4 regions of the Aureimonas mangrovi genome follow, and region 4 is predicted to be linked to each of the others. Evidence: riboswitches for the same ligand, from Rfam matches in the RefSeq annotation. Region 4 holds a riboswitch; each other region holds the start of a gene.

Region 1 (7,868 bases), 1.3 Mb from region 4:
GGCCGCGAGCGCGACGTCCACGCGGTCGTTGACGACGAAGGGCACGCCGGTGCCGGCGAGCGCCACGCGGATCGAGCGCGCCGTCTCCACCATCGCGCGCGTCGAGCCCTCCTTGTCTCGATACTGGATCAGCGTTGCCCCGCCCCTGGCCGCCGCCCGCGCCAGCGCGGCGAGATCGGCGCCCGGCAGCGAGCCGGCATCCACGATGGCGTTCAGCCGATAGTCGACGTCAGGCATCGCGTGCCCTCCCCCGTTCCTCGAGGTCGGCGGGGCCGACAAGATGGATGGCGTCGAGGAGAGCTGCCGCGAAGGAGCCGGCCCCCTTCGTCTCCTCGGCGGCGACCTCGGCGCAGACCCCGAGGAACAGGAGCGCGGAAGCTGACGCTTCCAGACGGTCCCGTCCGACGGCGAGAAAGCTCGCGACGAGCGCGCCGGCGAGGCATCCCGTTCCAGTGACGCGCGCCATCATCGCGTGACCGTTCTCGACATCGACGCCGCGCCCGCCGACGCGCAGCGCGTCGATCGCGCCGGTGCGCACCGCCACCGTGCCGGCCGGCGCCGTGCCGATCACCGCCATCTCGGCGGCATTGCCGCGCACCACGGCCGGGCCGCGCGCCAGAAGGGCCTGCGCGTAAGAGAGGCGAAGCGGCGAGAGGTCGCAATGGACCGGATCGAGCGTCCAGGGCCGGCTCGTCGCCTCGAAGGCGTCGAGCGCGATGTCGATCGCGTCGCGGCGCGCGGGATCAAGCGTGCCGAGATTGACGAGAAGCGCATCGGCGCTCACAGCGAAGTCGGCCACCTCGTCGAGGCTCTGCGTCATCGAGGGCACCGCGCCGAGCGCGGAGAGCCCGTCGGCCGTGAACTTCTGCACAACCGAGTTCGTCAGGCAGTGGACGCGCGGACGTCTCTCGCGCAAGGCCGTCAGGAGCGCGCCGGCCCGGATCGGAAGATCGATCATCGCAGCTCCACCGCGATCTCCCCGACCGCCGGCGCCGTGTCGAGAAGCCCCGCGTCCTCGAGGAACTGGCCGAAGCGCTCGTAGCGGCGCGTGTCCAGCGCGCCCGGTCGCTTGGCGAGGCGCGGCAGCGTGTCGGTGAAGGCCTGCCGGTTCAGCTCGTCGTCGAGATCCGGATAGGCGCTAGCGTAGGCTTCCCACGCCTCCTGCGGATGGTTGGTCAGATAAAGCGTCGCCTTCTCCACCGCGTCGAGGAAGCGCGGCAGGCGGGGATCGTTGATGAGGTCGTCGCGCGTCACGTAGATCAGTTCGTCATAGGGCGGCACGCCGTTCTCTTCAGGAAAGAAGCCGCGCCCCTCCCCTCCCGCGAGGCGGATCTGCGTCATCTCGAAATTGCGGTAGGCGCCGGCCACCGCATCCACCTGTCCCGACAGGAGCGAGGTCGAGAGCGCGAAATTGACGTTGATGAACTCGATGTCGTCGGGCTCCAGCCCCTGCGAGGCGAGCATGGTGCTCACCATCACCTCCTCGAAGCCCGAGACGGAATAGCCGATGCGTTTGCCGCGCAGGTCCGCCAGCGTCTCGACCGGCCCGTCTGCGCGCACCATGATCATGTTGAGCGGCGTCTCCACCAGCGTGCCGAAGCGCTTCAGCGGCAGCCCGGCAGCGTGATCGAGATAGAGCGTCGTCTGGTAATGGATCGCCATGTCGGCCTGGCCCGCCGCCAGGAGGCGCGGCGGCGCAGACGGGTCGGACGGCGCGATCAGCGAGACGTCGAGCCCAGCCTCTTCGAAATAGCCGAGTTCCTCGGCGATCACGAGCGGCGCGTGGTCGGGGTTCACGAACCATTCCAGGAGCACCGTCAGCGAGGCCGGCTCGGGAGCGGCCGGCTCCTGCGCACGCGCGGGCGCGGCGACGAGGCCGGCGAGCGCGCCGGCGACGAGGAGGAGGCGGTTCAGCGACATGATCGAGGTCCTTGCGGTCATTCGGCCTCGCGCGCCCAGGGCACGAGGATCGCGGCGAGTTCGTCCACGGCAAAGCGCAGCGCCAGCGTCAGCGCGGCAAGAATGACGAGAACGGCGAAGAGGATGTCGGTCTGCATGCGGGCATTCGCCTGCAGCATGATGAAGCCGAGCCCGGCCGAGGCGCCCACCCATTCGCCGATCACGGCGCCGAGCGGGGCAAGAGGGGCAGCGACGCGAAGGCCCGAGACGAGGCCCGGCAGCGCCAGGGGAATGCGGATAAGTGCGAGCGTCTGCCAGCGACCGGCGCCGAGCAGCGCGGCCGATTCCAGGACATCGCTCTCGGTGCGGCGCAGGCCGTCCGCGAAAGCGGAGGCAACCGGGAAGAAGATGATGAGCGCGGCCATCACCACCTTCGAGGCCATGCCGAAGCCGAACCACAGGACGAGGATCGGCGCCACTGCGAAGACCGGCAGCGCCTGGATCACCAGCACCGCTGGCCAGACGAGTTGGCGCACACCGGGGATCGAGGCGACCGACAACGCGACGAGGATGCCCGCAAGCGAGCCGAAGAGGAGGCCGAGGCCGATCTCGGCGAGCGTGACGAGCCCGTGCCGCAGGAGGAAGTCGGAGCGCTGCGCGAACACCTCGATGACTGCGGCAGGCGCTGGCAGGATGAAATGCGGCGGCGCGATCAGCCAGATACTGAACTGCCAGATGGCGAGGATCGTGGCGAAGCCGGCGAGAAAGTTCAGCCCGGCGCGAGCAGCCCCGCTCCTGCGGCAACTCGCGGATGGGGGGCGCGCAAAGCCGCCCCGGCTTGAAGATGCGACTTCGACCAATGTCCCGTCCCTACGCCGGCATGACCCGGATCAGGTTCAAGGGTTCGGCGATGTCGCCATCTCAGCGCGTATAGGGCGCACCCCTCGGATGGGCGGGAAGATGATCGCGGCGCGCGCCCATGTCAACGGGAGCCTCTACAGAATGTATCCGGCAAGGAGCGTGCCGCCGACGATCAGCGCCAGCGAGCTCCAGAAGACGAGCGACATGCGCTTCTCCAGGAAGACCTTCGCCTGCGGGCCGAAATAATACAGGAGCGCGCAAGGGATGTAGAAGCGGATCGATCGCGCGACGACGCTCATGCCGACGAAGACCGCGAAGTCGAGCCGCGTGACGCCCGACAGGATGGTGATGACCTTGTAGGGCACCGGCGTGATGCCGCCGCCGATCAGCACCATGAGCCAGCCGAGATCGTTGTAGTCCTCGGCGATGCGTTCGAAGCTGCCGGTCATCCGGTAGAAGGCGAGCAGCGGCTCGCCGACGCTCTCGAACAGGAAGACACCGATGAAGTAGCCGAGGATGCCACCGAGCACGGACCAGAGCGTGCAGACGAATGCGAGGCGCCAGGCGCGCGTGCGATCCGCCAGGATCATCGGCAGGAGCATCACCTCCGGCATGGCCGGCAGGAAGGAGCTTTCCGCAAAGCACATCGCCGCCAGCGAGCGCTCGGCATTTCGATGCTGGGACATCTTCAAGGTCCAGTCGTAGAGGCCCTGCAGCATCGTCTTCCGTCGTCTCTCCCTTGGCGCTCCGCCCGGCGCCCACTCACCCGCAAAGCATGGGTGCCGTCAAGTCACCTGCCCCGCCCGTGCTCCACTTCGCGCGAAGGTGACGAGAGGGCTGGCGCGCACACCGCGCGGCCGCTATGGCAGGGTTTCGCGTTCAACGGGTCAATCGCAGCCTTGATCAAGCCTTCCGCAAAGCCGTTCGGCCGATCCGTCGTCGGCGCTATCGTCTTCGGCTTCGCCGCTCTCGTCGTTGTGGGGATTGCCGGCGCGGTCGCGCTTCTCGAGACGCAGCAGCGCGGCAATCTGGTTGCCCACACCTACGAGGTCGAGAAGGCGCTGGGCGAGTTCGAGACCGCCGCCGAGCGCGTGGCGACGGCGCGGCGCGGCTTTCTCCTGTCGAGTGACGAGAGCTATGCCGGCATCATCGACAGGTTGATCCAGCGCAAGGCGACCATCCTCGAGGCGCTGGGTGCGCTGACCGCCGACAATCCCTCGCAAAGAGCAGCTCTGGATCGATTGCGCGCGCTCGACGAGGCGCACAACGCAAATGCCCGCACGACGCTGGAGCGGCTGCGCGCCGACCCACAACTCGATCCGCGCACCCTCTTTAACGGGGACAACAGCGTCGCGATCATCATGGAAATCCGCAGCGTGATCTCCGAGATGGTCGAGCGTGAGCAGGGGCTTCTGGCCGAGCGTGTGATCGAGCGTGAGCGGACGCTGGCGCTCGCCTACATCATCCTCGGCGTTGCGGGCATCCTGCTTCTGGTCATGGCCGCCGGCACGATCTACGTCATCCGCCGCAACCTCGCCGCTCTCGAGCGCTCGCGCACCACGCTCGCGGGGCTCAACGAGATGCTCGAGGGCGCCGTCGCCGTGCGCACCGCCGACCTTCAGCGCGCCAACGACGAAATCCAGCGCTTCGCCTACATCGTCAGCCACGACCTTCGTTCGCCGCTTGTCAACGTGATGGGCTTCACCGCCGAACTCGAGGCGGCGACGGGCGAACTGTCGGCGCTGATCGACAAGGCCGAGACCGAAGCGCCGGACCTCGTGACGCCCGAGGCACGCTACGCGGCGAAGGAGGACCTGCCGGAGGCGATCGGCTTCATCCGCTCCTCCACCCAGAAGATGGACCGGCTGATCAACGCCATCCTGCGGCTTTCGCGCGAGGGACGGCGCGTCATCACGCCCGAGCCGCTCGACATGGACGCGATGCTGGCCGGCATCACCGACACGCTCCAGCATCGGCTGAACGAGGTGGGGGCCGAGATCACCGTGGAGGGCAGCCTGCCGAAGATCGTCTCCGACCGCGTGGCCATCGAGCAGATCTTCTCCAACCTCGTCGAGAACGCGGTAAAGTATCTCAAGCCCGGCCGCCCGGGGCAGATCCGCGTGCGCGCCCGCAGGTCCGGCCCGCGCATGATCTTCGAAATCCAGGACAACGGCCGTGGTATCGATCCGAAGGATCACGAGCGCGTGTTCGACCTGTTCCGCCGCTCTGGCACCCAGGATCAACCCGGCGAGGGGATCGGGCTGGCGCATGTGCGCGCGCTCGCCTACCGTCTCGGCGGGACGATCAGTTGCGATTCGGCGCTTGACGAAGGCGCGACCTTCCGTCTCTCAATCCCTCAGACCTACGACGCGGGCCAGGAAAGCGACCGGACGTGACCACTCCCCAACACCCCGTCAATATCGTGATGATCGAAGACGATGAGGGCCACGCGCGCCTCATCGAGAAGAACATCCGCCGCGCCGGCGTCAGCAACGAGATCCGTCATTTCACCGACGGCACCTCGGCCCTCGCCTTCATGTTCGACGATCCCTCGGGCCCGGCGCGCAACGGCCCGGCGTTGGTCCTTCTGGACCTGAACCTGCCGGACATGAGCGGCACGGACATCCTGATGAAGATGAAGGCGGAGGGCAGCCCGCTGCGGCGTACGCCGGTCGTCGTCCTCACCACGACGGACGACAAGGTCGAGATCGAGCGCTGCTACGATCTGGGCGCCAACGTCTACATCACCAAGCCGGTGAACTACGAGAGCTTCGCGCAGGCGATCCGCCAGCTCGGCCTCTTCCTGACCGTGATCCAGATTCCGGAGGTCGAGAGCTGACCTCGGCGACCGCCTCAGCGCGCATCCTCTATATCGACGACGACGAAGGGTTGAGGCTTCTCGCCGAGCGCACGCTGCGCAGGCGCGGCTTCGATGTGGTTTCCGCAGCGGGCGGCGCAGAGGGCATAGCGCTGGCCCGGCGCGAGCGCTTCGATCTCGTCGCCATCGACCATTACATGCCCGGCAAGGACGGCCTGGAGACGCTTGTCGAACTGCAGGCTCTCCCCGATACGCCTCCCGTCGTCTACGTCACCGGCTCGGAGGAGAGCCGCGTGGCCGTCGCCGCGCTCAAGGCCGGCGCGGCGGACTACGTGGTGAAGTCGGTCGGAGAGGACTTCTTCGACCTTCTGGCCACCGCCTTCATGCAGACGCTCGAGCGCGTGCGCCTCATGCGCGACAAGGAGGACGCCGAGACCCGGCTGCGCGCCAGCAACGAGCGGCTGGAGACCCTCCTGAAGGAAGTCAATCATCGCGTCTCGAACTCGCTGCAGATGGTCTCCGCTTTCGTCCACATGCAGGCGAGCGCCCTGTCGGACGAGGTCTCGCGCGAGGCGCTGAAGGACACGCAGCGCCGCATCGCGGCCATCGCGCGGGTCCACCGGGAGCTCTACACCTCCAACGACGTCGAGACCGTCGACATGGTCGACTATCTCACGGCGCTCGTGGGCGAGTTGGAGGAGACCTGGTCAAGCGAAGCCGCGCCCTGCCGCCTGAAGCTGGACGCCGAGCCTCTGCGCCTGAAGACCGACAAGGCCGTCTCCGTCGGGGTCATCGTCACGGAGCTCGTCTCCAACGCCTGCAAATACGCCTACGGCGCAGTGGGCGGCGAGGTGCGGGTGCGCCTCGCGCGCGACGGGGAGGATCATTTCCTCCTGCGCGTCGAGGACGACGGGCCGGGCCTCCCGGCGGACGGCAAGCCGCAGGGCACTGGCCTCGGCACCAAGCTGATCCGGGCGATGGCCGCCAGCCTCTCCTCCGAGATCGCGTATGAGGGGCCGGGCCTGCGCGCCAGCCTGCGCGCACCGGCCTGAGCCTTCCCCCGGCGATCGCATACGGCGCCGGCCCGCCCTCTCAACGCACGATGCTGAGCTTCTCCCGGCGCCCTGCCTCGGCGTGCGCGGGACGGCGACCGATCGAGTGATATTCCAGGCCGTGCCGCGCGACGATCGCCGGTTCGTACAGATTGCGCCCGTCGAAGATCACCGGGTTCGTCAGGCCCGCGGCGATCGTCTCGAAGGCGGGGGCGCGGAACATCTTCCACTCGGTCGCGATAAGGAGCGCGTCGGCCCCTTTCAGGGCCGCCTCCTTCGTACCGCACAGGGTGAGGTCGGCGCGCTCGCCGTAGATGCGCTGGCACTCCTCCATCGCCACCGGGTCGTAGGCCTGCACGCTCGCGCCCGCTGCCCAGAGCGCTTCCATCAGGACGCGCGACGACGCCTCGCGCATGTCCTCGGTGTCCGGCTTGAAGGCGAGGCCCCAGAGTGCGATGCGCCGACCGGCGAGATCGCCGCCGAAATAGGCCGCGACCTTGTCGAACAACACCGACTTCTGCGCCTCGTTGCGCTGGTGGACGGCCTTGAGGACGAAGGGCTCGTACTCGACGCCCTCCGCCGTGCGGATCAGCGCGGCGATATCCTTTGGAAAGCACGAGCCGCCATAACCGATGCCGGGATAGATGAAATGGTAGCCGATGCGCGGGTCCGAGCCGATGCCCCGCCGCACCTGCTCGATGTCGGCGCCGACGATCTCGGCGAGGTTGGCGATCTCGTTCATGAAGGAGATGCGCGTCGCCAGCATGCAGTTGGCGGCGTATTTCGTGAGTTCGGCGCTGCGCACGTCCATCACGATCATCTTCTCGTGGTTGCGGTTGAACGGCGCGTAGAGTTCTCGAAGGATTTCCAGAGCCGCGTCGTCCTCGCAGCCGACGATGATGCGGTCCGGCCGCGTGCAGTCGGCGACCGCCGCGCCTTCCTTCAGAAATTCGGGGTTGGAAACCACGGCGACCGCCAGCGACGAGCGGCCGCGTTCGGAGAGAACGGCCTCGGCCGCCTCGGTCACCCGCGCCGACGTGCCGACGGGCACCGTGCTCTTGACCACGAAGACCTTCGGTTCTGCCATGTGCGTCGCGATCGTGCGCGCCACCGCCAGCACGTGACGAAGATCGGCTGATCCGTCCTCGTCGGGCGGCGTGCCGACCGCGATCATCTGCACCTGCGAGAACGCGACGCCTGCCTGCGCGTCGGTGCTGAAATGCAGAAGGCCCTCGGCG
Region 2 (7,868 bases), 370 kb from region 4:
CCAACGACATGCGGTTCGCGACGCCGCAAGGGTTCAGTTCGGGCGACCAGTTCTTCGCCTATCTGAAGGACTCCTTCGACGTCCTCTATGCGGAGGGCAAGGCTGGCGCGCCGAAGATGCTGAATGTCGGCCTGCATTGTCGGCTCGTCGGGCGGCCGGGCCGGGCAGCGTCGCTCGCCCGCTTCCTCGACTACGTACAGAGCCATGACGACGTCTGGGTCGCCACGCGCGCAGCGATCGCGCGGCACTGGCGCGAGCATTTCCCGCATCGCGCGGGCCTTCGGCCGAGTCGGCTGGAGCGCGACGTGTTTCTCCACATGTTCGGCGGCGTCTTCGAGCATTCACCCTTCATTGCCGAGCGGGCTTTCGATCGCGGCCTCTCGGACGCGAACGACGCCGCACCCGGCCTCTCGGCCGCGCTGAACGCTGCCTTCCGTCGCGCGACGGGCGAGGAGCGTCTCGCAGTCCTGCGCGCCCATCCGGACCTTGCCGGCAAGCTCGCGATGTCCGACGGGCTGACGGCGGAATCGAAGTCGGAGCAGGCTTCCGCCGGGCTCGACAGCCTGACGGCCGAGGAACACGCCCGCTTCACCGAGCTCAACGACCGCTATCAGGCGCGCTTCGGTCATCCCTTCGTGATCGCGGTTCGTGGGCTGACGAAGAGCGACATCCTCGCCGCCTTCGAGCGACGGATCGACGCCACGCCCGAGGAAGAGCTTGCAACCGCGTGCCGCGAGGTCGAAAAGATCGCCGCCTTGCGCATTCAGGCGATCTTCGGAGGGACGAATTGAGCGAGAATTTCATCACGGCGGCGCCCGCGCCGGAAGCCGAGGAGCTTCTGAAGCGCTTCGTCGACCTCGCCCACCCGCGGCTCGGCACGCAGGTGACTTTCGCGACCGACGACTTCTTCGCCGACAAGGCGCGTATGATCCAGCCGGGGCCGGCACTCTTCTACCCGGACCGCTTCGACGACAACGGCAAGTGGATGGACGGCTGGGAATCGCGCCGCAAGCGCGTGCCGGGCCACGACCATGCGCTCGTGAAGCTCGGCCAGCGCGGCGTCATCCACGCGATCGACATCGATACCTCCTTCTTCACCGGCAACTTCCCGCCGCACGCCGAGATCGAGGCGGCCGACACGGTCGAGGAGCCGGGCGAGGGCGACTGGACGACCATCGTCCCCAAGGCCGCGCTGAAGGGCGATTCGCACAATCTCTTCGACATCGCCGAGCGCGGGCCGTGGCGCTGGCTGCGCCTGCATATCCACCCGGACGGTGGCGTCGCGCGGCTGCGTGTCTATGGCACCGTCGCCAAGGACTGGGCGGACGTCTCGCCGCAGGAAGAAGTGGACCTCGCCTCGCTCCTCAACGGCGGCACGGCGGTGGCATGGAACGACGCGCATTACGGCCATCCGGCCAACATGCTGGCGCCGGGCACCGCGCCCGTCATGGCCGACGGCTGGGAAACAGCGCGGCGCCGCGTGCCGGGCAACGACTGGTGCGTCCTGAAGCTTGGCACCGCGGGCACGGTGGAGCGCGTCCATATCGATACGCGCCATTTCAAGGGAAATTTCCCCGATCGCTTCACCCTGCGCGCCAAGCGCCTCGGCTCGGATCCCTCCGCTGACGTCATCGAGGAGGCCTCGGCCGACTGGCCGCTCCTCGTGACCGAAACGAAGCTTTCCGCCGACGACCAGATCGAGATCACCACCGTCGAGCCGCTTGGCCCTGTCACGCATGTCCGGCTGGACATCTTCCCCGATGGCGGCGTCTCGCGCCTGCGACTCTTCGGGCGGCGCGAGGCATGAGCGGCAGGCTCGTCGCGCAGGAACTGACGGCCGATGCCTTCCGCCCCTTCGGCGAGGTGATCGAGCCGGACAACGCCAGCGAAATACAGCTCATCAACGGCGGCTCCACCACGCGCTTCCATGACATCGCGCCGGTGGAGCTCGGCGGCGGCCGCGCGCTGATCTCGATCTTCAGGGGCAAGCCCTTCGAGTTGCCCCTGAAGGTGGAGATGCTGGAACGCCACCCGCTCGGCAGCCAGGCCTTCGTACCGCTTCAGGGGCGCCCGTTCCTCGTCGTCGTCGCGCCCGACGAGGACGGCCGTCCGGGCGCGCCCGTCGCTTTCCTCTGCGACGGCAGCAAGGGCGTGTCATACGCCGCCGGCACTTGGCACCACCCGCTGATCGCGCTGGAGGAAGCGTCGGACTTCCTCGTGGTCGATCGCGGCGGGGAGGGCGTCAACTACGAGGAAGCCTTCTTCGACGAGCCCTATTCGCTGGAGAGCTCGGCCCGGTAGAGCACCGGCCAGTCGTCGGGCGATACGCCTCGGCACTCGCCCATCACGGACTGCTCGACCAGAGCCGGGCCGTCGGCGGTGAACGCGAAGCGCGTGTAGGAGCCGCAGTCGCCGATGCCGCGCCCGCGTGCGAAAGCCTCGAACGTGCGGCCGTCCTCGGCCAGCATCGGGTTGACCAGCGTGGAGCGCTGGTCGCCATCGGGCGACATCCCCTGTCCCTGCGGGCCGAAATCGGCCGGCGTGACCTCGCCTTCGCGCACGATCGAGAAATCGTAGGAGATGTTGTAGGCGCCCGCGCTCGAGCACACGCCCCACAGGCGCGTGCCGTCCTCGGCCTCCAGAACGTAGTCGCCGGCGGTCTCGGGGCAGTATTCGTCGCTTTCGGGAAGGCCCTCGGGCCGTTCGCCGGGCTCTGAAACCTCGCTGAGGGTCATGGCATCGACGGTGACGGCCGGTGGCGTCGGCGGGATCGTGTCGGCGGGGCGGTCGCCCCTCGCGACGAGCGCCCCGCTCGTGCCGGCGCGCTCCTGCATGGCGTCCATGTAGCGCAATGCCGCCGAGATGCCGGCGAGCGAGACGGGCACGCTGGTCTCGCCGAGCGAGACATCGAGGGTCTGCGCGGGCAACAGTGCGTCGATGAAGGCGACGTGATCGACCGGACCGAGCGCGGCCGAGACGATGCTCCCCTCCCCGGGCTCCGCGTCGAGTTCCATCACGGGCAGGGCCTCGCCGCCCGTCAACGACAGCTCGATCGTACCGCCTTCGCCGGCATCGTCGAGGATCGCGACGGAAACGTCCGGGCCGGATTCGGCGCCCGCCTCGCGCGTGATCTTCAGATAGGCGGGCGCTGGCGCGGCCTCGGGCGCGAGGCCGATGGCGGTGCAGTCCCAGCGGTTGTCGCAACCGACCACCCAGTCCCCGAAATACTTGATCTTGCCGGCCTCCTGCGCGAGCGCGGGGGTCGCGAGGAGGGCGGGAGCGATGAGGAGGAGCGGGCGCATGGCGGTCCTTTCGTCTGTGATCGGGCGATCCTGCCGCCCTCTTTCGGCAGTCTCGTGACGGTGGCCATACACGGCCTGCCGCGATAGGTTGAACCCGTCGACGGGGGCGTCCGCAAGCGCGGGCTGAGAAGCACCCTTGGAACCTGAACCGGATCATGCCGGCGGAGGGAGTCGAGAGGCGCAAGCGCGCCTTTCATCGCCCGCGCCCGAAAGGACAGACGCGATGAGAGCCCATCAGCCAGCCGCCCCCGATTTCGGCTCCCCGCTCTTTGCGGCGCTGCGCGCGGCGGCGGGTGACGACTGGAGCGCCTATGCGCGGCATGGTTTCGTCGAGCGGCTGGGCAACGGCACGCTGCCGCGGGCGGCCTTCCTGCACTATCTGCGCCAGGATTACGTTTTCCTGATCCACTTCGCGCGGGCGTGGTCGCTCCTCGCCTTCAAGTCGACGCGTCTCGAGGAGATGCGCCTCTGCGCCGCGACGGTCCACGCGCTCGTCGACACCGAGACGCGCCTGCATGTCGAGATCTGCGCGCGGGAGGGCATCGACGAGGCGGCGCTGGGGGCGACGCGCGAGGCGCCGCAGAACCTTGCCTATACGCGCTACGTCATCGACCGGGGCATGGCGGGCGACGGGCTCGACCTCCTCGTCGCGCTTCTGCCTTGCGTGCTCGGCTACGGCGAGATCGGCGCGCGCCTTGCCGCCGAGCACGGCACGCAAGGGCCCTATGGCGAGTGGGTCGCGACCTATGCCGGCGAGGAGTACCGGGAGACGTGCGCCGTTGTCGCGGCGCTGGCCGAGCGTCTCGGCGCGCGGCTGCTCGGCCCGGACGCATCTTCCTCGCCGCGCTGGCCGGAGCTGTGCGAGACCTTCGCCACCGCCTGCCGGCTGGAGGCGGACTTCTGGGCGATGGGCCTCTCGGCTGGAAATTAATCGAGCGGCACGATGTCCACCGTGTGCCAGGCGCTCTGTGCGCCCGTCGTCGTCACCACGCCGTCCACCGGCGCGACGTCGGCATAGTCGCGGCCGATGGCGGCTATGACGTGGTCCCCGACCGCCATGCATCCGTTCGTGGGATCGAAGCCGACCCAGCCGACGCTTGTGCCAAGCCACACGTCGACCCAGGCGTGCATGGCGTCAGCGCCTTCCAGGCGGGCCATGCCGGGCGGCGGCTCGGTGCGCAGGAAGCCCGAGACATAAGCGGCCGGGACCCCGAGACCGCGCAGGGCCGCGATCATTACATGCGCGAAGTCCTGGCAGACGCCCCGCCGCTGCGAAAAGACGCTCGCCACACTGGTGGAGACGTCGGTCGAACCGGCAACATAGGCGAAGTCCTCGCGGATGCCGCGGGCCAGCGCCAGAGCCGCGTCGGCGCCGTCTAAGTGACCCTGCGTGGCGCCGCGCGCATAGGCGGTGATCGCGCGGTCCGGGGTGACGAGCCGGCTCGGGCCGAGATGGTGGACGGGGCTCGCCCCTTCCGCATCGCGCACAGTGCGCGCCTCCTGGGCGATCGCGGCAAGGCCCGGTGCCGGGGCGGGTGCCCGGCGCTCGACGCGCACCCGAGCGCGCATCTCGGCGGTGAAGGCGTCATGCGCACCGGTGAGACGCAGATGGTCTGTCGCGTTGCCAAAGAAATCCGCCTCGCGAACCGCCTCGAAAGGCTGCGGCGAAAACGTCAGCGACAGGGACTCGACCGTCTGGCCACGATCGCCGCGCGGGCGGACGCGCAGGAGATGCCGCGCGCTGTTCACCGGCTGACCGTAGCGATAGCCCACGCGCAGGCGGATGTCGTATCTCATCGGATCTTGTCCCGCCCGCCCGACAGGCGGAAATAGCGTGCCGAGACCTCGTCGGAGATCGCGGCGAAGTCGCCCACAATGCGCGTGAGAAACGCCGGGTCGACCTCGATCGCGGCGGCGGTGCGCAGGCGCACGGCGAGCCGCGCGGCCCGCTTGCCGCTTCCTGTCGTCTCCCCGGCAAGGCCCGTCAGCCCGCCCTCCACGCCGTTCGCCTGAAAGGCGAGAGAGCGCGGATTGTGGGGGTCGAGGATCGACAGATCGACGACCGCCTCGCGCGACAGGTCGACCGAGAAGCGGCGGCGGTAGGTCATGCGGCTGTCGGTGAATTCCAGAACCGCTTCCAGCGCCCCCTCCGCGTTCTCGCGCGAGAGGAGCCGCGCGCCGACATGGGCGGTGGTCAGACCGCGTTCGAGCTGGCGGCCGAGCTGCAGGAAGCGCCAGCCCGTGAACTGGTACATGTTCTCGCGCACGAGCCCTGTGAAGCCTGCGAGCTGCGTGAGCGCGTGGCCGAATAGGCGTTCGTTCCCGGGCGCCTCCTCCAGAAGCGCGACGAGTTCGGCCAGCATCCGCCAGGCGTCCGGCGAGAAACGGTCGCGGATGCGTGCGGCCGTGTCGAGCGCCTGCCGCGCCAAGGTGAGAAGCGCGCCGCGCGGATCGCCGGGGCCGCCGACAAAGCCTTCGATGAGCGCCGTCAGCTCATGATCGGCCGCCCCTTCCCGTCGCCGGCCCTCGGCCATGCGCGCGAGGCGCGCGACGACCTCGGTGCGCTCCGTCAGACGCCCGAGCCAGAAGAGATCGTCGGCTGCGCGGGCGGGCAGGGCGCCGGGCAGACGCCGCCGCGTGGCCGACGCATCGCCGAGGAGGGTGACCGGCGGTTCCGGGCGGTCGGAGACGACCCAGACATCTGCCGAAAGGCCGCCGCCCTGCATGGAAAGCGTTCCGTCATGTCCGGAGAGCCGCGCGAAGCCGCCCGGCATCACCGCCCAGCCGTCCTCTCCGAGGGCGAGGAAGACCCGCAGCGAAACCGCGCGCGGCGAAAGGATGCCGCCGTCGAAAACGGGCGCGGTGGAGAGCGCGATCTCCTCCTGCCGCACGAAACCCGCTGCATCGCCGGGCACGCATGGCGCCTTTCCCGGAAAGGCGGGCTGCAGCGAAAGGCCCTCATCGGCGTCGCCCGGCGCGCCGCACCACTGCGTTCGAAGGCCGGGCATTTCGAGCGTCTCGCCGATCAGAGCCTCGGCCACCGCCGCTTCATAGGCGAGGAAGGCGCGCGTCTCCAGAAGACCCGATCCGAGCGCGTTGACGAGCCTCAGACGCCCGGCGCGCACGGCGCGGGAAAGGCCGGGCGTGCCGATCGCCGAGCGCGAGAACAGCTCCAGCGGATCGGCGAAGTCCGCGTCGAGACGCCGCCAGAGCACGGAGAGCGGGGCCGGCCCCTCTACGGTGCGCAGGAAGGCCGCGTCTTGCGCGACGTCGATGTCGCCGCCCTCCAGAAGCTGGAAGCCGAGATAGCGGGCCAGATAGGCGTGCTCGAAATAGGTCTCGTTGCCGGGGCCGGGCGAAAGGAGCCCGATCTTGCCGCTGTTCGGCCCGGAGAGCGCTGCGAGCGTGCGGCGGAAACCGTCGAAAAAGGCGGCGAGCCGGCGGACGTTCATTTCGCGCGAGAGGTCGGCCAGCGCGCGCGAGGACGCGACGCGGTTCTCCAGCGCAAAGCCCGCGCCGGAAGGCGCCTGCGTGCGGTCCGCCAGCACCCGCCAGCGACCGTCCGGCGCGCGGCCGAGATCCACCGCGATGAACCGGATGAGTGGCTCGCCCGAAAGGCCCTGTTGCGCGAGGGGGCGCAGTAATTCGGGGTTGCGGCCGAGAAGAGAGGCCGGCAGCAGGCCCTGGCGCACCAGTCGTCGTTCGCCGTAGAGATCGCCCAGAAGCGCTTCGAGGTATCGCGCGCGCTGGACGAGGCCGCGCTCGAGGCCCTCCCACTCTTCCTTCGCCAGAACGACAGGCGGATGCGAGAGCGGCCAGAGGCGCGCGTCGCCGGCCGCTCGCTCGCCCTGGGAATAGACGCGGTAGAAGACGCCGGCCTCGCGCAGATACTGCGTGGAGGCGGCAAAGCGCGCCTCGCGCTCACCGGGCGAAAGTGCGCCCAGCGCCTCCACCAGCGGGCGGTAATGCGGTGCAAGGCCGCCGCCGGGCAGCAGCATTTCGTCGCGTCGGCCGGGCTGGGTGCGATAGGTGTCGAGCAACGCATCCGCGCTGGCAGGCAGTCCCATGTCAGTTGGCAAGATGGGGCGGCCGGCGAAGGTCCAGCGTGTGCGGGAAGGCGGGATCGGGCCGCTCGGACGGCGGGGTGAACGGCCCGGCGGTGTGCCCCATCGGCTCGAAGCGCGCGAGCCGGCGCGCTTCGGCTTCGTTGGCGTTGACCGGGAAGGTCTCGTAGTTGCGCCCGCCCGGATGGGCGACGTGATAGGTGCAGCCGCCGATCGAGCGCTCCGACCACTTGTCGTAGATGTCGAAGGTCAGCGGTGCGTGGACCGGAATGGTCGGGTGCAGGCCCGAGGCCGGCTGCCACGCCTTGAACCGCACGCCGGCCACCGCTTCGCCGGCAGTGCCGGCCTCGCGCAGCGGCACGAGGCGGCCGTTGCAGGTGACGGCGTGGCGCGCGGGGTCGAAGCCCGACAGCTTGACCTGCATGCGCTCGACCGAGGAATCGACGAAGCGAACCGTACCGCCGATCGCGCCCGTTTCGCCCATGACGTGCCAGGGCTCCAG
Region 3 (7,868 bases), 1.5 Mb from region 4:
CCTGCGCGAGCGCCTCGGCCTGAACGACCCCTTCTACATCCAGTTCTTCAACTTCGTCGTGAACGCCCTGCAGGGCGAGTTCGGCATCTCCTACCGCCTGCAGCAGCCGGTGATGGACCTCATCGTCTCGCGCGCGCCGGCAACGCTGGAACTTGCCTTCACCTCCGCGCTGATCGCGCTGTTCATGGGTCTTGCGCTCGGTGTCTACACCGCGATCCGCCCGAACGGCGTCGTCTCGCGCTTCTTGATGACGGCTTCGCTCGTCGGCGTCTCGTTGCCCACTTTCCTGATCGGCATCGCGCTCATCTACGTCTTCGCGGTCGAGCTCGGCTGGCTGCCCTCCTATGGGCGCGGCCAGACCGTCAATCTCGGCGGCTGGCAGACGGGCTTCCTGACTGAAAGCGGCCTGCGCTCGCTCGTCCTACCGGCGATCACGCTGTCCCTCTACCAGATGACGCTGATCATGCGCCTCGTGCGCGCCGAGATGCTGGAGGTCCTGCGCTCGGACTACATCAAGTTCGCCCGAGCGCGTGGCGTGCCGCAGCGGCGCATCAATTTCGGCCACGCGCTGAAGAACACGATGGTGCCCGTCATCACGATCACCGGCCTCCAGCTGGGCTCGATCATCGCATTTGCCGTCGTCACCGAAACGGTCTTCCAGTGGCCCGGCGTCGGGCTCCTCTTCATCCAGTCGGTCCAGGTCGTCGACGTGCCCGTGATGGCCGCCTACCTGATGCTGATCGCCTTCGTCTTCGTCGTCATCAACCTCGTGGTGGACCTTCTCTACCACGTGGTCGATCCGCGCCTGCGCGTCTCGACCGGCACGGCGAAATAAGGACCTTTCCCATGAGCGACACCGCCAAGCCCGTACCGACACCGCCGCAGCGCTCGGTCTTCTTCCGCGCCTGGGATTCGGATCTCGGCTATTCCTTCCGCAAGTCCCCGGTCACGATCTGTGCGGCACTCGTCGTGCTCGTCCTCGTCGGGTCGGCGCTGCTCGCGCCGTGGATCGCTCCGACGAACCCTTTCGACGGACGCGGCATCAACCTGATGAACGGCTTCACGCCGCCGATGACGGCGAACCAGTTCACCGGTGAAACCTTCCTGATGGGCACCGACAACCAGGGCCGCGACATCTTCTCCGCCATCCTCTACGGCAGCCGGGTCTCGCTCTTCGTCGGCTTCTCGGCGGTGGCCTTCTCGCTGATCCTGGGCGTCTCGCTCGGGCTTCTGGCCGGCTATGTCGGCGGGCGCACCGATTCCATCATCATGCGCATCGCCGACGTGCAGCTTTCTTTCCCGGTGATCCTGATCGCGCTCCTGATCTTCGGCATCGCGCGCGGCTTCCTGCCGCCGCAGTACCGCGAGACGATGGCGGTCTATGTCCTGATCGTCGCCATCGGCCTCTCGGACTGGGTGCAGTACGCGCGCACCGTGCGCGGCGCGACGCTGGTGCAGAAGAACAAGGAATACGTGCAGGCCGCGCAGCTCATCGGGCGCAAGCCCTTCGCGATCATGTTCCGCCACGTCCTGCCGAACGTCACCGAGCCGATCCTCGTGATCGCCACCATCTCGCTGGCGCTCGCGATCATCTCGGAATCAACTCTCTCCTTCCTCGGCGTCGGCGTGCCGCCGACCCAGCCCTCGCTTGGCACGCTGATCCGCATCGGCCAGGGCTTCCTGTTCTCCGGCGAATGGTGGATTCTCCTGTTCCCCTCCCTGACGCTCCTTGCGCTCGCGCTCTCCATCAACCTCCTGGGCGACTGGCTGCGCGAGGCGCTGAACCCGAGGCTGGCGAAATGAGCGCGGTCCTCGAAGTCGCGGCCGCCAAGGTCGCCAAGGCGACGCCGGTCATTTCGCTGAAGGATCTCGTCGTGGAATTCCCCACGCGGCGCGGAACCCTGCGCGCCATCGACAAGGTGTCGTTCGACGTGGCGCCGGGCGAGATCCTCGGCGTCGTCGGCGAATCCGGCGCCGGCAAGTCGATCACCGGCTCGGCGATCATCGGCCTTATCGACCCCCCGGGGCGCGTCGCGGGCGGCGAAATCCTGCTCAAGGGCGAGCGGATCGACAATCTGCCCGAGGAAGAGATGCGGCGCCTGCGTGGCAAGCGCATCGGCATGGTCTTCCAGGATCCGCTGACGAGCCTCAACCCGCTCTACACGGTGGGCGAGCAGCTCATCGAGACGATCCGCACGCATCTTCCGGTTTCAGCCGCCGATGCGCGAAAGCGCGCCATCGACCTTCTGGCTGATGTCGGCATTCCGGCGCCCGCCCAGCGGGTGGACTCGTATCCGCACCAGTTCTCGGGCGGCATGCGCCAGCGCGTCGTCATCGCGCTCGCTTTGTGCGCCGAGCCCGAGTTCATCGTGGCCGACGAGCCGACGACCGCGCTCGACGTCTCGCTGCAGGCGCAGATCATCGCGGTGTTCAAGAAGGTCTGCGCCGAGCGCGGCACCTCGGCCATCCTCATCACGCACGACATGGGCGTGATCGCCGAGGCCGCCGACCGCGTTGCCGTCCTGTATGCCGGGCGCATCGCCGAGGTCGGACCGGTGAAGGACATGCTTCAGCATCCGCTGCACCCCTACACCTCCGGCCTGATGGGCTCGATCCCCTCGATCGCGGGCACCGACGAGCGGCTGCGCCAGATCACCGGGGCCATGCCGCGCCTCAACCGCATCCCGAACGGCTGCGCCTTCCATCCGCGCTGCGAGCGCGAAATGCCGATGTGTTCAGCCAAGCGGCCCGGCCTCAACCATGTCGGCGCGACGGACGTCGCCTGCTTCCTCCATGGAGACGCCACGGCATGAGCGCGCTTCTGAAGATCGACCATCTCTCGCGCGAGTTCGACGTCTCGGCGCCCCTTCTCAACCGCATCATCGAGCGCAAGCCCAAGCAGAGCGTGAAGGCCGTCGACGACGTCACGCTCCAGATCGAAAAGGGCAAGACCTTCGCGCTCGTGGGCGAATCGGGATCGGGCAAGTCGACCATCGCACGCATGGTCGTCGGGCTGATCGAGCCGACGAAGGGCGCAGTGGAGTTCGACACCGTCGACATCTGGGACAAGGGCAATGCCCGCAAGCTCGGCGAACTGCGCCGCCGCTTCCAGATGATCTTCCAGGACCCCTACGCCTCGCTGAACCCTCGCTGGCGCGTGCGCGACATCATCGCCGAGCCTCTGAAGACCTACGGCATCGCCACGACCAAGGCCGAGATCGACAAGGAGGTCGGCCGGCTTCTCGAGGTCGTGAAGCTCTCGCCCGAGGACGGGATCAAGTATCCGCACCAGTTCTCGGGTGGCCAGCGCCAGCGCATCTGCATCGCGCGCGCGCTCGCCAACCGGCCGGAGTTCATCGTCTGCGACGAGCCGACCTCGGCCCTCGACGTCTCGGTCCAGGCGCAGATCCTCAACCTGATGAAGGACCTGCAGGACGAGTTCGGCCTGACCTACCTGTTCATCTCCCACAATCTCGCGGTGGTGAACTACATGGCCGACGAGGTGGGCGTCCTCTATCTCGGCCGCCTGTGCGAGATCGCGCCGCCGAAGGTGCTGTTCGAGCGCGCGCGCCATCCCTACACGCGCTCGCTCCTCGACTCCGTGCCGGACATGGAGATGACCGGCCGCGAGCGCTCGCCGGTGAAGGGCGAGATCCCGAACCCGATCTCACCGCCGTCCGGCTGCTTCTTCCACCCCCGTTGCCCCCACGCCAACGACCGCTGCCGGCGCGAGGCGCCGCTGATGAAACCGCAGGACGGCGTCATCGTCGCGTGCCACGGCGTGGAAGAGGGCCGCATCTGACGTTGCACGATTGACACGCGTGCTTCCCCGCGCCCATCCTCGCCTCATTCCGAGGGGTGCGCCGCTTTCGCAAAGGAAGGCGGCGCTGAGACGGCGGTCGCCGAACCCTTGAACCTGATCCGGGTCATGCCGGCGTAGGAACGGGAACCGGCGGACCGCGTACGGGACGCCTCGCCTCATCCCTCGTCGGCCGCCCGTGGCGATGAAGGGAGACGCAGATGAACGAGCGATTCACGGAAGCACTGCGGCAGGCCGCAAGCGAGGACTGGCAGGCGACGATCGGCCATCGCTTCGTGGACGAGCTTCTTGCCGGGACGATCGACGATGCGGTCATGGCGCGGTATCTCGTGCAGGATCACCGCTTCCTTGATGCCTTCCTGATGCTCCTCGGCGCCGCACAGGCAAGCGCGGACAATTTCACGGCCCGGCTGCGCCTCGCACGCTTCGGGGGGATGATCGCGGGCGAGGAGAACACTTATTTCGAGCGCTCCTTCGAAGCGCTCGGCGTCGACAATGGGACGCGGGAGGCCACACCGGATACGGAGCCGACCGCCGGCTTCAAGGCGATCATGCGCGAGGCCGCCACCATGCGCTCCTACGCCGGCGCGCTGAGCGTCCTGTGCGTTGCGGAGTGGTCCTATCTCGAATGGGCAATGCGCGCCGACGCCCGGCGTCCCGACAACTTCGTCCACGACGAATGGATCACGCTGCACGACAACCCGGCCTTTCGTGATTTCGTGGTCTTCCTGCGTGCGGAGCTGGATCGCGTCGGACCGCACGAGGACGCGGTGTGCCGCGATCTTTTCACGCGTGCCGTCCGTCTCGAAAGGGCTTTCTTCGACGCCGCCTACGAGATTTGACACGCGGTCTTTAACGCGCGGCTATACGGCGCGGAAACGATCGACTTTCAGGTGCGCACCGTGGTGATCGCCCCCCAACATCGCCCTACCGGAGAGCCGCGAGCGTTGCGAAATGTGCACTTCACCGTCCCGTGAAATGCAACTTGTGTCATGATCCCATCGCGCGTTTAAGGTGGTTGCGGTCACGGGGGTGCGCGCAATGGCGGTCGAAGGCGGCGGTGGATACGATCTGGCGCAGGTGGTTGCGCTACTCGGAGCGGGCGTCATCGCGGTGCCGATCTTCAAGCGGCTCGGCCTCGGCCCTGTCCTCGGCTACTTCACGGCGGGTTTGGTCGTCGGGCCCTTCGGCCTGGCGCTATTTGAGGACCCCGAGCGCATCCTGCACTTCGCCGAATTCGGCGTGATCATGCTCCTCTTCATCATCGGGCTCGAGATGGAGCCTGCGCGTCTGTGGGCGCTTCGTCGCCAGATCTTCGGGCTGGGGCTCGCGCAGGTCGCCCTGTGCGGCACGCTCCTGACGCTCGCGGGCACTTTCGCGGGCCTGCCGCTGTCTGTCGCCTTCGTGGCCGGGCTCGGTTTCGTGCTCTCCTCCACAGCCGTCGTGATGCAGATGCTGGAGGAGCGCGGCGAGACCGCCACGCCCGCCGGCCAGCGGGCAGTCTCCATCCTGCTACTGGAAGACCTCGCCATCGTGCCGCTTCTGGCGGTCGTTGCCTTCATCGGGCCGCGTGGCGGGGAGGAGGCCACGCCGCTCTGGCAGGAAATGGGGATCGCCTTCGTCGCGCTCGCCGTCCTCGTCCTCGTGGGACGCTACCTCCTCAATCCGATGTTCGCGGTGCTGGCGCGCGCAAAGGCTCGAGAGGTGATGACCGCGGCGGCTCTGCTCGTCGTCCTCGGCGCGGCGCTCCTCATGGACGAGGGCGGCCTTTCGATGGCGATGGGCGCGTTCCTCGCCGGCGTGTTCCTGTCCGAATCCACCTTCAAGAACCAGCTCGAGGCCGATATCGACCCGTTCCGCGGCATCCTCCTCGGCCTCTTCTTCCTCGCCGTCGGCATGTCGCTAGATCTTTCGGTGATCGCGCGCGAATGGGCGATGATCGCCGTTGCGGTCGTCGGCTTCATCCTGGTGAAGTCCATCGGCATCTACGTCGTCGCGCGTCTTCTCGGTTCGACGCGTCGCGAAGCGATCGTGCGCGTCAGCCTCTTCGCACAGGGCGGCGAGTTCGCCTTCGTCCTGTATTCGGCTGCGGTGGCCAACGGCATCTTCGATGGTGAGACCAACGCCATCTTCACCGCCACCGTCATCATCTCGATGGCTTTGACCCCGATCACCGCCATCATCATGCGCCATGTCATGCCGGACGAACCGATCTCGTTCGAAGGCATCGACAGGGCCGATGGCTTGCACGGCCGTGTTCTGATGATCGGCTTCGGACGCTTCTCGCAAGCCGCCAGCCAGTCGATCCTCGCACGCGGGATCGAGATTTCGATCATCGAGAGCGACGTCGACATGATCCGGGCAGCCACCGATTTCGGCTTCAAGGTCTATTTCGGGGAGGGGGCTCGGCTCGACACGCTGCGCGCTTCGGGTGCCGGCACGGCCGAGGCGGTGCTGGTCTGCGTTGACGATCCGGCCGCCTCGACACGGATCGTCAAGCTTCTCAAAACCGAGTTTCCGCACGTGACGGTCTTCGCCAGAGCGCATGACCGCGGACACGCGCTCGATCTCGTGAAGGCCGGTGCGGACTATCAGATCCGCGAGACGTTCGAATCGGCCATGGTCTTCGGCGCCGAGGTGCTGCGCCATTTCGACACCGAAGAGGAGACGATCGCCGACATCCTCGAAGATGTGCGCAAGCGCGATGCGGAGCGCTTCGATCTGCAACTTGCTGGCGGCCTCTATGCAGGGCGCGACCTGATGCACGGCAACGCGCCCGTCCCCGCGCCGTTGATCAGGCCGCGCAAGCCGGGCGTGCTGGTCGACGAGAAGGGCAACGAGAGCACCATGCCCGCCGCGTCATAGCCTCACAGGACGAGGATTGCCCGCAAATCGTTGACGTTGGTGAGCGTCGGCCCTGTCTTGACGAGGTCACCGAGCGCGTCGAACAGCGTGTAGCTGTCGTGGGCGGCGAGTGTGCGGCCCGGATCGAAACCCGCCGCGCGGGCACGCGCCAGAGTGTCGGGCGAGACGATCGCCCCCGCCGCGTCCTCGGTGCCGTCGATGCCGTCCGTATCGCCAGCCAGCGCGTGGATTTCCGCTGTGCCGTCCAGGGCGATGGCCAGCGAAAGCAGGAACTCTGTGTTTCGCCCGCCCCGTCCGGGCGTTTCCTGCCCGATCGAGACCGTCGTCTCGCCGCCCGACAGGATCACCGCGGGAGCGGCGCAGGGGTGGCCATGATTTCGCACCGAGCGTGCGATCCCGGCCATCAGCGTGCCGGCGTCGCGCGCTTCGCCTTCCAGCGCATCGCCCAGGATGATCGGCGTGATCCCCTGCTCGCGCGCGAAACCGGCCGCCGCCTCCAGCGCCATCTGCGGGGTGGCGATCATGCGGTAATCCGCCTCGAACGGGGGGAGGGAGGGCGGCGCTGCGCGAAGCAGCTCCGCCGCCTTCGGTGGCACTGCGGATCCCAGACGATCGGCGAGGACGGAGAGGTCGGCCGAGGCTTGCGGGTCGTCGACCGTCGGTCCGGAGGCGATGGCGCGGGGGTCGTCTCCCGGCACGTCGGAAATCGCAAGCGTCACGAGGCGCGCGGGTGCGGCGGCCCGAGCCAGGCGTCCGCCCTTGATGCCGGAAAGTCGGCGACGCACGCGGTTCATCTCGTTGATGCCGGCGCCGCTCTTGAGGAGAAGGCGGTTGACCGTCTTCTTGTCCTCGAGCGTCAGCCCTTCGGCCGGAAGCGCCATCAGCGACGAGCCGCCGCCGGAAATCAACGCGAGCACCAGATCGTCAGACGTCAGCCCCGCCACCGCAGCGAGGATGCGACGGGCGGCGCGCTCGCTGTTCTCGTCGGGCACCGGGTGGGCGGCTTCGATCACCTCGATCCGGCGCGTCGGTACCGCATGGCCGTAGCGCGTGACGACGACGCCATCGAGAGCGACATCCGGCCAGGCCGCCTCGAGCGCGGCAGCCATCAGCGCCGCAGACTTGCCGGCGCCGACGACGACGCAGCGGCCCGTGGGCTTCTCCGGCAAGTGCCGCGCGAGGA
Region 4 (7,868 bases):
GGATGCGCTTGGCGTCGAGGCCGAGCGCGGTCCCGAGCGTTTCCACGAGCTTCGTCTTGGCAAGGCCCGGCACGCCGACGAGGAGCGCGTGCCCGCCCGCCAGAATCGCGACGAGGCTCTGCTCGACGACCGCCTCCTGCCCGAAGATGACGCGGCCGACCGAAGCGCGGACCTCCGCGATGTCGGCAAGCGCGCGTTCGGCGAGGCCCACCATGGCATCGGCGTCGAGCGTGGGGGTCTGCGGCTCGAGGATCGTCATGGGCACTCCAATGGCATGACCGGGCGGGCCCGCACGGCGTCGGCCGCATGAAAACGACCGGGGGCGCGTCTGGCAAGCCGGCCCGCGAAAACTATCTGGTGAGGGTGAAGACCGGCCAAAATAAGACTGCGGACGGGTGCGCGAGCGCACTGCAGCATATCCATGTATCAGGCTTTTCGGACAGCGGACGGGAGGGTGCGCGATTGGCGCAAGGTGACGGCAGGACCGGCGTTGGCGCGGGGCTCGCGGCTCTCGTGGCACGGGCCGAACGCGCCGGGCGCTCCGCGCCGCCGGTCGAGAAATGGCATCCCGACCACTGCGGCGATATCGACATCGTGATCCGCTCGGATGGCTCATGGGTCCATGAGGGCTCGCCGATCGGGCGACCGGAGATGGTGCGCCTCTTCTCCAGCGTCCTTCGCAAGGACGAGGACGGCGAGACCTATCTGGTGACGCCCGTCGAGATGATGCGCATCCGCGTCGAGGACGCACCCTTCCTCGCTGTCGAGATGGATCGGGGCGAGCGGGACGGCGACGCTCTCCTGACCTTCCGCACCAATGTCGGCGATGTCGTCGAGGCCGGTCCGGATCATCCGATTCGCGTCTCGTCGGCGACGGAGGGCTTCGTGCCGTATCTTCTCGTGCGCGGGCGACTGGAAGCGCGGCTGACGCGCGCGCTCGCCCTCGAGCTTGCCGATCTCATCGAGGAGACACCCGAAGGCCTCGTCTTGCGCTCCGGCGGCGCGCGGTTTTCCGTGGAGGATGCAGCGCATGGCTGAGGCCGCGCGCGAGAACGCCCGCCGGCCTTTCGACGCGCGCGACTTCGCCGAGCGGGTAGCGAGCATCGGCGCGGAAGGGCTGGAGCGCCGCCTTGGAGACCACGTGCTTAACCCGGACCTCCAGCAGCTTGCGGAACGTCCGGATGCGCGTGCGGCCGCCGTCCTCGTGCCCGTGGTGGACCGGGAGGAGGGCGCGACGATCATCCTGACGACGCGCGCCAAGGGGCTGCGTAACCATTCCGGGCAGGTCGCCTTTCCGGGCGGCTCCATCGACCCGGGCGACGCTTCGCCGGAGGCTGCGGCACTGCGAGAGGCGCGCGAGGAGATCGCGCTCGACCCGGCTTTCGTCGAGACGATCGGCCGCCTGCCGGTTTACGTCTCGGGCACCGGCTTTGTGATCACACCTGTACTCGCGCTCGTGCGGCCGGGCTTCGCGCTCGCGCCCGAGCCGGGCGAGGTTGCCGACGTCTTCGAGGTGCCGTTGTCCTTCCTGATGGATGCCGCGAACCATACCCGCGAAAGCCGGATGTGGCAGGGGCGGGAGCGCCATTACTATGTGATGCCCTTTGGCGAGCGCTTCATCTGGGGCGTTACCGCCGGCATCATCCGCACGCTGTACGAAAGGCTCTACGCATGACCCAACGGATCGAGGCCGCCTGGCTGGCCGATCCGCGCCTTCGATCTATTTTGAAGGCCCTCGGCACGGACGGAGAGGAGGCGCGCGTAGTCGGCGGCGCGGTCCGCAACCATCTTCTCGGCCGCCCGATCACCGATGTCGACATCGCGACCACCGCCGAGCCGCAGGCCGTGATCGCGCGTGCGCAGGCCGCCGGCTTCAAGGCGGTACCGACCGGCATCGCCCACGGCACCGTCACGGTCGTTGCGGACGAACGTCCCTTCGAGGTGACGACCCTTCGCCGCGACCACGAGACGGACGGGCGGCATGCCAAGGTGATCTTCGGGCGCGACTGGAAGGCGGACGCCGAGCGGCGCGACTTCACCGTGAACGCGCTCTACTGTGACGCGGAGGGCGAAATCCTCGACCTCGTCGGCGGCCTGGCGGACATCGAGACGCGCACGCTGCGCTTCATCGGGGACGCGGCCGCGCGCATCGAGGAGGACTATCTGCGCATCCTGCGCTTCTATCGCTTCTTCGCTTGGTACGGCGATGGGCGTCCGGATGCTGAGGGTCTTCGCGCCACCGTCCGCCTCAAGGACGGGCTGTCTCGGCTTTCGGCCGAGCGCGTCTGGGCGGAGCTGAGGAAGCTCCTCGCCGCGCCAGATCCCTCGCGCGCGCTCTTGTGGATGCGCCAGTCCGGCGTTCTCACGCAGGTCCTTCCCGAGAGCGAGAAGTGGGGGATCGACGCGATCCATCCGCTGGCGCGTGCCGAGGCGGAGCTCGGCTGGCCGGCCGACCCGCTTCTTCGCCTGATGGCTATCGTTCCGCCGGATGGGGCCCGCATGGGCGCGCTCGCCAAGCGCCTGCGCTTCTCCAACGTCGACCGCGACCGGCTGACGGCCTGGGCGCTGAGCGAGGCGCCGAACGCTGAAACCACCGATGCGGCGTTGCGCAGGCTTCTCTACTACGGCGACCGGCAGGCGCTGATCGATCGGCTGCGCCTCGCGCTCGCGGCAGAGCGGGGGCGCGGCACCGTCGAAGGCTCGGCCGCTTCCGCTCGGCTGTTCACGCTCCTCGCTCATGCCGAGCGCTTCGAGAAGCCGGAGCTGCCGGTGTCGGGGGAGGATCTGGTACGTGCGGGCCTTCAACCCGGACCGGACTTCGGCGCAGCCCTGAGGCGCCTGGAAACCGCCTATGTCGACAGTGGCTTCGCGCTCGACCGGGACGCGCTTCTCGAAAAGCTCTGACCACAGCATCGGCTTGCAAACCGTGTCCGGTTTTCACAAGGTCCGATTCGTGGATTCAACGGGTTGGAGCGGTCGTTGTGTGTCCGAAAGGACTCACGCCGCGCCAGCGAAAAAGCGGGCCGCTGCGCGGCCCGCCCGAAGCGTTCGATCGTTGTGGTTTCTATTCAGTGGCGCGCTTCGACAGTGGCGCCGCGCAGCGCATCCAGCATGACGGGAGTGATACGATCGACACCCATCTGCTTGGCCTGGACGACAGCACGCCGAACCACTTCGGCCTCGCTCTCGGCGCGGATCACGCGCTCGCATCCCGGTATGACGCCTGCACATTTCAGCTCGAACATGTCTGCCTCCCGTGTCACGCCTTAACGAGAGATTAAGATGCGCTTATCGCGGAATGTTTCAACATGAAACAATGGCGCATGCCCCATGCTGCGGCGCCGTTCAGGGCCACTTCACCAGCGGCGGGAGAGAGGACAGGATCGCCTCGATATTGCCGCCTGTCTTCAGCCCGAACAGGGTTCCCCGGTCGTAGAGCAGATTGTATTCGACGTAGCGCCCCCGCCGCACAAGCTGCTCGTCGCGGTCAGCTTCCGTATAGGCATGTGCGGCGTTCTGCCGCACCAGATGTGGGTACACCACGAGGAAGGCCTTTCCGACATCCTTGGTGAAGGCAAAGTCGGCATCCCAGCCGCCTTTCTCGGCGGGCGAATGTAGCCAGTCGTAGAAGATGCCGCCGACGCCGCGATGCTCGTCGCGGTGCGGCAGATAGAAATACTCGTCGCACCACTGCTTCAGCGTGTCGTGGCTGACGATGCCGGAGTGGCGCTCGCACACGAACTTCATCGCCTTGTGGAAGGCGAGCGTGTCCGGATCGTCGGCACGCCGGCGCCTGTCGAGCACCGGTGTGAGATCGGCGCCGCCGCCGAACCACTGGCCGGTGGTCACGACCATGCGCGTGTTCATGTGGACCGCCGGCACGTTCGGATTGCGCATGTGGGCGATCAGCGAGATGCCCGACGCCCAGAAGGAGCGGTCCTCCTCCGCGCCGGGAATGTTCTGCGCGAAGTCTTCCGACAGCGTGCCGTGGACGGTGGAGGTGTGGACGCCGACCTTCTCGAACACGCGGCCGTGCATCATCGACATCACGCCGCCGCCGCCATCGCCCTCGCGCGTCCAGGGCTTGCGCTCGAAACGCCCGGCGGGAAGGCCGGTGTCCTCCCCGAACTCGTCCTCCAGCGCCTCGAACGCGGTGATGATCTTGTCGCGCAGCGTCTCGAACCAGACCCGCGCGAGTTCCTTCTTCTCGGAGATGTTCTCCGGCAGGCCCTTCGGCAGTTCGGGACGTTCCATCAGCACCTGTTCCTCCGGCAACGGCGCCGTCGCCGTTCGGGCGCCTTTCCGTTCTCGCGTAACAGGTCCGTGACCATCGCGGAAGACCTTGGAATGATTCGCCAAAGCGCTGTGCCGCGCCTATCTTCAAGGCTCGAGAGCCGCTGGATGAACGAGCCCGCCCGCCCATGAGCCGCCTGCCGCCTCCACCGCTTGAGAATCTGCGCCGCCATCTGCGGGCCCGGAAGAACCGTGCCGGCGCGCGGGACAGTTTCCTGCGCGAGACCTTCACGCTGCCGCGCGGCGAAGCGCGGCTGAAGGCGCGCGAATGGTTCGAGCGCTACCCGAAGGCCGCCTACTGGACCGAGGTGGAGAGCTGGCGCGTCCTGCCGGGCGACGAGGTTGAGTTCACCATGCGCCGCCTGCCGAGCGCGGACTGATCAACGCGCGCTCGGGCTGTTGGCCGAGACGGTCACGTCCATCGCCACATGCGCCTGCGCCGGCGCGAAGCACAGGAAGGAGCGGCCCAGCGTCTCGAAGACAGGCCCGGCGTCGCCGCGCAGCTTGGTGACGAAATTCTTCGGCCTGTCGAGCACGCCGGATCTGCTCAGAAACGCGATGCACGCCTCGATTCCGTCCATGTGGCGATTCTCGCCCAGCGGATAATAGGCAAACTGCGCGGCGACGGTCTGCCCGAGCACGGGGGCGGCCGAGACGGCTGTAAGGCACGCATCGATATTGGCGGAGAGCGGCTCGATCATGCCGAAGGCCGGTTCGGGGCCTTCCGGTTCTCCCGCGCCGCCGGGACAGCCGCGCGAGACCGTGGCCGAAAGGACGACGTGCTCGCCCGTCGCGGCGGCCGCCGCGAACAGGTCGCGCATGGCGGGAAAAAGTTCGTCGGCCGCGCCCGAAAGATGCGTCGAGATGTCGTCCGTCTCGATGCGCATGCGTTCGCGATAGGGATCGAGCGCTCCGAGCGCGTTCATGATCACCGACACGAAGTCCGCGCTCATCGGGTGAAGGGAAATCTGTGCGCCTGCATACATGGCCGCCTCGCTCCGCTGGTATGATCCAGATCAGCTGTTGAGGGTCGGACGGCCTCGCGCCGTCCTCTCAGCCCCGGCATCGCGGGGCGCCCCTGTCGCAAGGCCGACACTACGTCATCCGTGCGCCGGGTGAAACCGCCGCCCGCGTCTCACACGACCTGTATCGCGACATAGCCGGCATAGGCGGCGAGGAGCGCTCCGCCGGCGGTGCGGCCGATGCGCCTGAGCGTGAGGAGCGCGATCGCCGCGACGACTGCGACGCCGGCCATCACGGGCGCGTCGAAGCTCGCGAACTGCGCGGCGACCGGGATCGGGGTGATAAGCGCGGTGATGCCGAGGATCGCCAGGAGGTTGAAGACGTTCGAGCCGAGGATGTTGCCCACAACCACCTCCGTCTGACCTTTGCGCGACGCCGAGATGGTGGCGGCCAGTTCGGGCAGCGAGGTGCCGACAGCCACCACCGTCAGTCCGATGACCGCCTCGCTGATCCCGACGCCACGCGCCAGAGCGGTGGCTCCGTCGACCATCAGCGAGGCGCCGAAGACGAGAGCTGCGATACCCCCAAACGCCGCCAAGAGCGACATCGCGAGGCCGAGGTTCGCCTGCGGCGGGGCGGCGGACGTCTCCTCGTCGCGTTGCTCGCTTACATAGGCGAAGACGAGATAGGCGATCAGCGCCGACACCATCGCGAGGGCCAAGAGGCGCGAGACGGTACCCGTCCAAAGGATCGCGACGATGGCCAGAGAGGCGGCGACCATCATGATCGCGTCTCGCTTCACATGCGCGCCGGCCAGAGCCAGCGGGGCGATCACTGCGGCGGTTCCTCCGATCAGGAGGATATTGGCGGTGTTGGAGCCGAGGACATTGCCGAGCGCGATGTCGGGCGAGCCGGCGAGCGCGGCCTGCACCGAGACGAGAAGTTCCGGTGCGCTGGTGCCGAAGCCGACGATCACAAGGCTGACGAGAAGGGCGGAAAGGCCGAATCGCGCCGCGAGAGACACGCTGCCCCTCACGAGGGCCTCGCCGCCGAGGAACAGGAAGACGAGACCCGCCGCTATCAATACCAAATCCCACGCCATTCGCTGCGCCTGCTCCGTTCCTGTTGCGTCGCAGCGAAGGTGGGGCGCTCGGCGCCGGTTTGAACCGGGGCCGCTATGAAATCAGTGAGAGCGGACGTCGAAGCTGGCGCAGTGCCTCGCCGGTCACCATCGCGGCGGAGACGGCAAGGTTAAGCGAGCGCGTCCCCGGCGCCATCGGGATCGTCAGCCTCTCATCGGCGGTCTGGTGAACGTGGTCCGGAACGCCGGCGCTCTCGCGCCCGAACAGAAGAATATCCTCGGCGCCGAAGGCGAAGTCACGATAGTCTTCGCTGGCCTTCGTCGTAAGCAGCACGAGCCGGCGCCCGCTCGCACGTCGCGCCTGGTCGAAGGCGGAAAAGTCGAGATGGCGTATCAGTCGCGCTGCGTCGAGGTAATCCATGCCGGCGCGCTTCAAGGACCGGTCCGACAGGTCGAAGCCCGCGGGCTCGATGATCTCGATGTCCACGCCCATGCATGCGCCGAAGCGCATGAGGGTCCCGGTGTTGCCGGCGATGTCGGGCTGATAGAGGGCGATCGAAACTGTCATGGCGCCGTGATAGGGCCTGCACCTCGCCTTTGCGAGCGCCGGCGTGAAAGCGCGGCGCGCAGACCTATATGCGCATCGGCTGCGCTGCGCCTGCGTTACAGCGCGCGAGCCCGCCTGCCGCCTGCCCGCACCGACTGGAATACAGATGTTCACCTTCTTCGAGCGGCTCGTCGATCCGTTCCCCTCGCACTCGCCGAAGAGCCCGCCCGCCTCCTTCTGGCCCTTCGTCTGGCACTATGCGCGGCCGGTCTGGCCGCTGCTCGTGCTCATGGCGATCCTGACGGCGTCGATCTCGATCGTCGAGCTGTCCCTCTTCGGCTTCCTCGGCACGCTGGTGGACTGGCTGTCGAGCTCTTCGCGCGAGACGTTCCTCCAGGACGAAGGCTGGCGCCTCGCGCTGATGGGCGGCGTGATCCTCGTCCTTCTGCCGGGCCTCGTCTTCTTCAACTCGCTGATCTCGTTCCAGACGCTTTTCGGCAATTTCCCGATGCGCTTCCGGTGGAGCGTCCACAACTGGCTGCTCGACCAGACGCTCGGCTTCTTCCAGGACGAGTTCGCCGGCCGCGTCTCCACCAAGCTCATGCAGACCGCGCTGGCGGTCCGCGAGACGGTGATGAAGCTGATCGACGTCTTCCTCTATGTCGCGGTCTACTTCACCGGCATCATCGTGATGGTGGCTCTGGCGGACTGGCAACTCGCCACGCCCTTCGCGCTCTGGGTCCTCGGATACGTCCTGATCCTGCGCCATTTCATCCCGCGCCTGATGCGCGTCGCGCAGGCACAGGCCGACGCCCGCGCCCTGATGACGGGCCGCGTGGTCGACGCCTATTCCAACATCGGCACCGTCAAGCTCTTCGCCCACACGACGCGCGAGGCGCTTTATGCGCGCCAGTCGATGGAGCCCTTCCTCGATACGGTCCACGGCCAGGCGCGGCTGATCAACCTCTTCTATCTCTGCCTTTA

Evidence for each region. A riboswitch is a leader RNA that binds a small molecule or an ion and turns the genes downstream of it on or off. The one in region 4 is predicted to bind thiamine pyrophosphate.
Region 1: another riboswitch for thiamine pyrophosphate. It lies ahead of H1343_RS03515 (ABC transporter permease); the one in region 4 lies ahead of H1343_RS14345 (YkoF family thiamine/hydroxymethylpyrimidine-binding protein).
Region 2: another riboswitch for thiamine pyrophosphate. It lies ahead of H1343_RS16190 (TenA family protein); the one in region 4 lies ahead of H1343_RS14345 (YkoF family thiamine/hydroxymethylpyrimidine-binding protein).
Region 3: another riboswitch for thiamine pyrophosphate. It lies ahead of H1343_RS04560 (TenA family protein); the one in region 4 lies ahead of H1343_RS14345 (YkoF family thiamine/hydroxymethylpyrimidine-binding protein).

The regions. Positions count from the first base shown of each region.
Region 1 is NZ_CP059692.1:746,011-753,878, reverse strand. Features, by position in the region: gene thiE (thiamine phosphate synthase) at 1-237, opposite strand, end outside; gene H1343_RS03525 (hydroxyethylthiazole kinase) at 230-958, opposite strand; gene H1343_RS03520 (ABC transporter substrate-binding protein) at 955-1,920, opposite strand; gene H1343_RS03515 (ABC transporter permease) at 1,938-2,672, opposite strand; TPP riboswitch at 2,750-2,854, opposite strand; gene H1343_RS03510 (YqaA family protein) at 2,895-3,479, opposite strand; gene H1343_RS03505 (sensor histidine kinase) at 3,660-5,156, shown strand; gene H1343_RS03500 (response regulator) at 5,186-5,599, shown strand; gene H1343_RS03495 (sensor histidine kinase) at 5,650-6,630, shown strand; gene H1343_RS03490 (UDP-glucose dehydrogenase family protein) at 6,671-7,868, opposite strand, start outside.
Region 2 is NZ_CP059692.1:3,347,134-3,355,001, reverse strand. Features, by position in the region: gene puuE (allantoinase PuuE) at 1-791, shown strand, start outside; gene alc (allantoicase) at 788-1,807, shown strand; gene H1343_RS16200 (ureidoglycolate lyase) at 1,804-2,301, shown strand; gene H1343_RS16195 (DUF1176 domain-containing protein) at 2,274-3,302, opposite strand; TPP riboswitch at 3,395-3,489, shown strand; gene H1343_RS16190 (TenA family protein) at 3,526-4,233, shown strand; gene H1343_RS16185 (transglutaminase family protein) at 4,230-5,099, opposite strand; gene H1343_RS16180 (circularly permuted type 2 ATP-grasp protein) at 5,096-7,381, opposite strand; gene H1343_RS16175 (transglutaminase family protein) at 7,371-7,868, opposite strand, start outside.
Region 3 is NZ_CP059692.1:964,686-972,553, forward strand. Features, by position in the region: gene H1343_RS04540 (ABC transporter permease) at 1-835, shown strand, start outside; gene H1343_RS04545 (ABC transporter permease) at 847-1,803, shown strand; gene H1343_RS04550 (ABC transporter ATP-binding protein) at 1,800-2,813, shown strand; gene H1343_RS04555 (ABC transporter ATP-binding protein) at 2,810-3,802, shown strand; TPP riboswitch at 3,845-3,960, shown strand; gene H1343_RS04560 (TenA family protein) at 4,021-4,662, shown strand; gene H1343_RS04565 (monovalent cation:proton antiporter-2 (CPA2) family protein) at 4,862-6,685, shown strand; gene H1343_RS04570 (glycerate kinase type-2 family protein) at 6,688-7,868, opposite strand, start outside.
Region 4 is NZ_CP059692.1:2,978,959-2,986,826, reverse strand. Features, by position in the region: gene H1343_RS14380 (AAA family ATPase) at 1-259, opposite strand, end outside; gene H1343_RS14375 (DUF1285 domain-containing protein) at 463-1,038, shown strand; gene H1343_RS14370 (CoA pyrophosphatase) at 1,031-1,675, shown strand; gene H1343_RS14365 (CCA tRNA nucleotidyltransferase) at 1,672-2,904, shown strand; gene H1343_RS14360 (DUF1059 domain-containing protein) at 3,069-3,245, opposite strand; gene hemF (oxygen-dependent coproporphyrinogen oxidase) at 3,346-4,254, opposite strand; gene H1343_RS14350 (hypothetical protein) at 4,422-4,673, shown strand; gene H1343_RS14345 (YkoF family thiamine/hydroxymethylpyrimidine-binding protein) at 4,674-5,279, opposite strand; TPP riboswitch at 5,270-5,383, opposite strand; gene H1343_RS14340 (calcium/sodium antiporter) at 5,429-6,358, opposite strand; gene H1343_RS14335 (tRNA (cytidine(34)-2'-O)-methyltransferase) at 6,432-6,905, opposite strand; gene H1343_RS14330 (ABC transporter ATP-binding protein) at 7,051-7,868, shown strand, end outside.